DNA from 2 places in the Aeromonas sp. MR16 genome. Region 2 is predicted to be linked to the other one. Evidence: riboswitches for the same ligand, from Rfam matches in the RefSeq annotation. Region 2 holds a riboswitch; the other holds the start of a gene.
What was found. Region 2 has a riboswitch for lysine ahead of lysC (lysine-sensitive aspartokinase 3). Riboswitches for the same ligand answer to the same signal wherever they lie in the genome.

Region 1 (3,407 bases), on a different contig from region 2:
CGGGTATTGCTTAGCCTGGCGGGCAAGATGCCCTACGGTAAATATCGGGGGCGACGCATCATCGATATTCCCGAGCCCTATCTGGTATGGATGGCGCGCAGCGGTTTTCCGGCTGGCGCGCTGGGCCAAACCCTGGCACTGGCGTACGAGATAAAACTCAACGGACTCGAGTCCATGATTATTCCCATTATTAACAGGATGTCAGTATGAGAATATATACCCGGCAGGGCGACAAGGGACTCACCCGACTGGCCGATGGCAGTCAGCTTGCCAAGGATGACAGGCGCGTCGAGACCTACGGTGCCATCGATGAGTTAAATTCCCAGATAGGTCTGCTGATGGCCGAAATACCGGTGCAGGAGACGGGATTATTGGCCGAGTTGATATTGTTGCAGCAGGAGCTGTTTGATTTGGGCGGTGAACTGGCCTTTTCCAGCGAGGCGCAAAATGCGGCCCTGTGGCAGGTCAATGAAAGCTGGACACTGCGACTCGAACAACAGATTGATGCCTATAGCGCCCAGTTGCCGGTATTGCGTAATTTCATCTTGCCGAGCGGCTCCCGGGCGGCGGCACAGGCTCATGTGGTGCGCACCCTGACCCGTCGCTGCGAGCGTCTGCTGCTGGGCTTGAGCCGCGTCGAGCAGGTCAACCCGGCTGTCTTGCCCTATCTGAACCGGCTGAGTGACTGGTTCTTCACGGTGGCGAGATACCTGCTGGTGTGCACCAACACCCCCGAGGTGCTCTGGGTCAAGGCCGCCGATCGGGGCTGAGCACCGTCACACGGATAATAAAAAACCTCGCCAGTGCGAGGTTTTTTATTTGGCCAACATCGGGAAATTAGATGGCAAATTCTTCCACGGATTTACCTTCGGCCACGGCCTTGGCAATGGTGGAGGGCATGCGACCCTGACCGGTCCAGGTCTTTTCCACGCCATCGTCCAGATAACGATATTTGGCGGGGCGGGGGGCGCGTTTGCCTTTGCTGGCCTTGGGGCTGTCGACGGCAACTGTGCCCACCAATTCGGACGGATCAATACCCGCAGCCTTCAGCATTTCGGCATATTCGGCAATTTTCTTCTGGTGCTCTTCGCGCGCCTGACGATCGGCGGATTCATCCTGCTGGCGTTCGGTGACGATGGCGGTGAATTTTTCCAGACCCTCTTCCAGTTGTTCCAGGGTCAGCTCACGGCAGACAGCTCGCAGGCTGCGGATATTCAGCAGTACTTTCAAAAATTCGTTCATATTGGCTACCACGCGAGAAAATATTAAAGAGACAGGATGGTTTTTCGATAATTTATAGGGTGCTTTGGCATCAAGTCAAGTGCGGCGAATTAATTAATTCGATGGGTAAATTAAGCTTGGCAGATAATAGGTGGGGGTATATATCGACTAGTTGATAATATTCATTTCCGAATGAGTTCTGGCTAGATTAAAATATCGTCTATATCAATTTTATCGCACCAATTGACTACCATTTCCCGTTCAGCTGCCATACAAGTATTGAAATTTAATCAAAAAACTTGCTATCACACCGTGCCTCGATAAAATGTGCGCCGAATACCTTTAAGTAGAGGCGCGCTGCCTATGAGTAACCGAGCGGAGGGTGATGCCTGCGATGTTCGGGGAAAGGAGTCGGCGCCGAAGTGACCAGGCCATCATACCGGGTTGCTGGTTCTGCATCGAACAGGTGCAGGACTGCCATAGTCATCCACTATGGAGCGCTACCTGAAGGGGCTGAGGAGTATTACCTCCCCATGGGTTTTGTTTCTTTATCCTCTCGGTAGATCTCCACCTGTTGTCTTTAGGTGCAAAGAGATCATGGACATCGTTCACTACGCCGACTCCGGTTGGTCAGTCATTCCTCCCTTGTTGGCCGTCGCTTTGGCGATCATCACCCGTCGCGTCCTGGTGTCGCTCGGGGTAGGTATCGTCGCCGGCAGCCTGCTGCTGAACCAGTTTTCGCCGCTCGACTCCCTGCATTACATGCTGAACACTGTGCTCAAGATCGTCTGGGTCGAGGGTGCGCTCAACCGTGACAACGTCAACATGATCCTGTTCATGTTGCTGCTGGGCGGCCTCATCAGTCTGATGAGCGTCTCCGGCGCCACCCGCGCCTTCGCCGAGTGGGCCGAGCGCCGCGCCAAGACCCGCAAGGGCGCCAAGGCGCTCACCGGCATGATGGTGTTTGCCTTCTTCATCGATGACTTCTTCCACAGCCTGTCGGTGGGCGCCATCTGCCGTCCGGTCACCGATCGCTTCCAGATCTCCCGCGCCAAGCTGGCCTATCTGCTCGATTCCACCGCGGCGCCGGTCTGTGTGCTGATGCCCATCTCCTCCTGGGGGGCCTACATCATCGCCCTGGTGGGCGGCATCATGGCGGCCCATGGCCTGACCGATCAGAGCCCCATCTCCGCCTTCGTCGAGATGATCCCGATGAACCTCTACGCCGTGTTCACCCTGATCATGGTGTTGGTGGTGATCGCGTTCCAGCTCGACATCGGCTCCATGCGTCAACACGAGCAGTGGGCGCTGGAAGGCAAGCTGTGGGATGAGTCCAAGGGCCGCCCCATCGGGCTGGACATGGAATCGCCGGAGGAGAGCAATGGTGGCATGATCGACATGGTGCTGCCGATCCTGACCCTGACCCTGGCGACCGTCTACTTCATGATTGACTCCGGTGCCGCCGTGCTGGAAGGCAAGGGCCTGCCGTTCAGCGTGCTCGGGTCGTTCGAGAACACCAACGTCGGTTCCTCCCTGGTCTATGGCGCCCTGTGCAGCCTGGTGGTCTCCATCGGTCTCGCCATGCGCCTCAAGCTCGGTGCCAAGAACTGGATGAAGGCCGCCCCGCAAGGGATCATGGCCATGCTGCCCGCCATCAACATACTGCTGTTCGCCTGGACCATAGGCGCCGTGGTGCGCGACGTGGAGACCGGCAAGTACCTGGCCTCCATGGCCAACGGCAACCTGCCCATCGAGGTGCTGCCAGCGGTGGTGTTCATCCTCTCCTGCGCCATGGCGTTCGCCACCGGCACCAGCTGGGGCACCTTCGGCATCATGCTGCCACTGGCTGGTGACATGGCGGCCGCCAGCGACATCAGCCTGATGCTGCCGATGCTGGCCGCGGTGCTGGCGGGATCTGTGTTCGGTGATCACAGCTCGCCCATCTCCAGCACCAGTATCCTCTCGGCCACCGGGGCTGGTTGTCACCACATCGATCACGTGATGACCCAGCTGCCTTATGCGCTCGCCATTGCCTTCGGGGCGGCGCTCGGCTATCTGGTGATGGGGCTGATGCACTCGGTGCTGGCGGGCTTCACGGTCAGCGGGCTCTGGTTTGTGATCTTCTCCGGCTACCATCTGCGCAAGTCCCGGCAACATCGCGCGCTGGCCGTCGCATAAGCCAGGTC
Region 2 (3,407 bases):
ATCGGCTGCTCGGTCACCGGCGAGAGCTTCAACCTGAGCTCGGAAGAGGTGGCACGGCGGGTGGCGGTGGATCTCAAAGCCGACAAGCTCATCTGTTTCAGCAGCACCCAGGGGGTCATGGACAGCCACGGTGAGGCCATCTCCGAGCTTTTCCCCGAGCAGGCCGAAGAACTCCTGGTGGAGCTGGAGCAGGCTGGCGAGGAGATGTCCGGCACCGCCCGCTACCTGCGCGCCGCCATCGCCTCCTGCCGCGGTGGCGTGCCCCGCTCCCACCTGGTGAGCTACCAGGATGACGGCGCCATGCTGCAGGAGCTGTTCAGCCGCGATGGCCTCGGCACCCAGATAGTGCGCGAAAGCGCCGAGCGGGCGCGGGCCGCCACCATCGAAGACATCGGCGGCATCCTGGATCTCATCCGCCCTCTGGAGGAGGAAGGCATACTGGTGCGTCGCTCCCGCGAGCAGCTGGAGATGGAGATCGACAAGTTCACCATCATAGAGCGCGACGGCCTCATCATCGGCTGTGCCGCCCTCTACTGCTTCATGGAGGAGGCGATGGCGGAGATGGCCTGCGTCGCCATCCATCCCGAGTACCGCAACTCCAACCGGGGGGATCAGCTGGTCGCCAAGGTAGCCGAGCGGGCCAAACGGCTCGGGATCCGCCGCTTGTTCGTGCTTACCACCCGCTCCATTCACTGGTTCCGGGAGCGGGGCTTCGAGCCACTGGAGGTGGAGGACTTGCCGGTCGAGCGGCAGCGGCTCTACAACTGGCAGCGCCGCTCCAAGGTACTGTCCAGGACTATCCTGTAACACTTTGTACAAGCCTCGCTTGTAACTGATTGATCTTGTGCCGGGTTCTGACCAATTGTTGATTTTTTTATTAACTCGGTTGACAGTGCAATCCAGTGCAGGGTATTTCTACATGCATGCCACCTTCCAAGGTGGCACCAGAAGAGGAGCGCTGCCCAGGCAGCCCAAGGGAGGACGCCAGAGTCCGATGAGCTTGGGTCAGGGGGAGCAGCGCCGAGACGAGGCAGGTCACTGGACACCGCCACGTCGGCTGCGGGGGCTGAATCCCCCGGGTTGTCATCGGTCGTGTGCATCCCACAGGTATCCAGTTGGATTCTTGTGGGATGGGCACCGCGGGTGGAGTGCTTCTGGCCGGGATCCTCGCGCTTTCCTGCCATTTCAGCCTCCTCCTCTCTTTTGCCTGATAAAACTGGCTTTTCACCTTAAGACTGGAGTATGCAATGAGCCCGATCAACGTCGCCAAATTTGGCGGAACCAGTGTCGCCGATGCCGCGGCCATGAACCATTGCGCCGACGTGGTGCTGGCCAATCCGGCGACCCGGGTGGTGGTGCTGAGCGCCAGCGCCGGTGTCACCAACCTGTTGGTGAGCCTGGCCCAGGGTGAACTCGACGAGGCGGGCCAGGACGCCCAGCTCGCCAAGCTGGCCGAGATCCAGCAGGCCATCCTGACTGCCCTCGGCAACCCAGGCGAGGTCAGCGCCCTCATCCACGCCCAGCTCGGCGAGATCCGCACCATGGCCCGCCAGGCCAGCCAGCACACGGATGCGGAGCTGGCGGACAGGCTCATCGCCTGTGGCGAGCTGATGTCCACTCGCCTGTTCACCGAGCTCCTGCACCAGCGCGGGATCAAGGCCCATTGGCAGGATGTGCGCCAACTGATGCGCACCGACAGCCGCTTTGGCAAGGCGAGCGTTGACTTGGCCGCCACCCGCACGCTCTGTCAGAGCAAGATAGGCCCGGTGCTCGGCGACAGCCTCATCATCACCCAGGGTTTCATCGGCGCCGATGCCGATGGCCGCACCACCACCCTGGGGCGCGGTGGCTCCGACTACAGCGCGGCCCTGCTGGCCGAGGCGCTGGATGCGGCCAGCATCGAGATCTGGACCGACGTGCCCGGTATCTACACCACGGATCCCCGGCTGGTGACCCGGGCCCGCCCCATCCCCGAAATCAGCTTTGTGGAGGCGGCCGAGATGGCCACCTTCGGCGCCAAGGTGCTGCACCCGGCCACCCTGCAACCGGCCCTGCGCCAGGACATCCCGGTGTTCGTCGGCTCCGCCAAGGATCCGGCCGCCGGTGGCACCTGGATCCGCGCCAGCACCAGCACCAACCCGCTGTTCCGGGCCGTGGCCCTGCGCCGCCAGCAGGTGCTGGTGACGTTGCACAGCCTCAACATGTTCCACGCCTACGGCTTCCTGGCCGAGGTGTTCGGCATCCTGGCCCGCCACCGCATCTCGGTGGATCTCATCACCACCTCCGAGGTAAGCGTGTCGCTGACCCTGGATCACACCGGCAGCCAGAGCAACGGCGAGCCCATCCTCAGCGACAAGGTGCTGGCGGAGCTCGGCCAGCTGTGCAAGGTGGAAGTGGAGACCGGCTTCGCGCTGGTGGCGCTCATCGGCAACCGGATGAGCGAGGCCGTCGGGGTCGGCAGCCAGGTGTTCGATGCCATCCGCGAGCACAACATCCGCATGATCTGCTATGGCGCCAGCGCCCACAACCTCTGCTTCCTGGTGAAAGAGGGCGAGGCTGGTCACATCGTCAACCGCCTCCATCAGGAGTTGCTCGACTAGCCACGGCTGGCGAGCCGTCATGAGAAAGAGGGGCCTTGGCCCCTCTTTTTTTGACTCCGCAAATTTTGACACCGCAAGCCCGGCTAGGCGGTGGCGTGACCCGCCCCCGAGGCGACCCGGGTGGATGGCGGCAACTGGTAGGCGCGGATCTGCTCGCGCAGGCCGGCGAGCTTTTGCAAGAGCCCGGTCTGGCCGAGCCCGGCATCGTCGGGTCCCAGATTGTCGACCAGGGCGGGGAAGTGTTCCCCCACCGCCATCTCCAGCCAGTCGAGGCGACGCAGGGTGAGCGGGCCGCAGCTCTTGCCGCTGAGATCGTCCAGGATGTCGAGCCGATGGCTGCGATACATGTCGCGCCACCAGTTGGCGGCGAGCGCCTCGCCGCTCGCCAGCGCCGCGCTCCACTCTCCCACCAGCCCTTGCAGCCGCGCCAGCACGGCGGCGCTGGCCCCCTCCCGATTCAGGTATTGCAGCTCGGATTTGGCCCAGGCCAGGCACAGCTCGCGCCAGTGGCGAAACTGTGGCATGGGATCGACTTCATCCAGCCAGAGACCGGACAGGGTGCGGGTCTCCAGCCGCTCAGGCACGTGAAATTCCGGATCGGACAGGCCGTTGGAGTTGAATTCGTGGCGGGGATCGAAGGGCCACATGTAACCAAAGTCGAACACCGAGATCTGCTGACCGTCGTCGAGCAGGTTGCCCGGGCTCGGATCCCAGTCAAACCAGCCCCAGTGGGCAAGCTCGGCCTCGATGGCCAGCATCTGCGCCAGGTTGCGCTCATTGAGGCTGTGTACCGGGTCTCCTCTGAGC

Region 1: it holds a riboswitch for lysine, as region 2 does, so the genes downstream of both, MM194_RS19495 (Na+/H+ antiporter NhaC family protein) here and lysC (lysine-sensitive aspartokinase 3) in region 2, are expected to answer to the same signal.

Annotation. Positions count from the first base shown of each region.
Region 1 covers NZ_JAKZFK010000038.1:11,546-14,952, reverse strand. The annotation lists gene MM194_RS19510 (DUF3820 family protein) at 1-210, shown strand, start outside; gene MM194_RS19505 (cob(I)yrinic acid a,c-diamide adenosyltransferase) at 207-770, shown strand; gene MM194_RS19500 (H-NS family nucleoid-associated regulatory protein) at 838-1,242, opposite strand; lysine riboswitch at 1,561-1,732, shown strand; gene MM194_RS19495 (Na+/H+ antiporter NhaC family protein) at 1,819-3,399, shown strand.
Region 2 covers NZ_JAKZFK010000012.1:37,901-41,307, forward strand. The annotation lists gene argA (amino-acid N-acetyltransferase) at 1-807, shown strand, start outside; lysine riboswitch at 941-1,162, shown strand; gene lysC (lysine-sensitive aspartokinase 3) at 1,248-2,600, shown strand; gene MM194_RS10990 (hypothetical protein) at 2,684-3,407, opposite strand, start outside.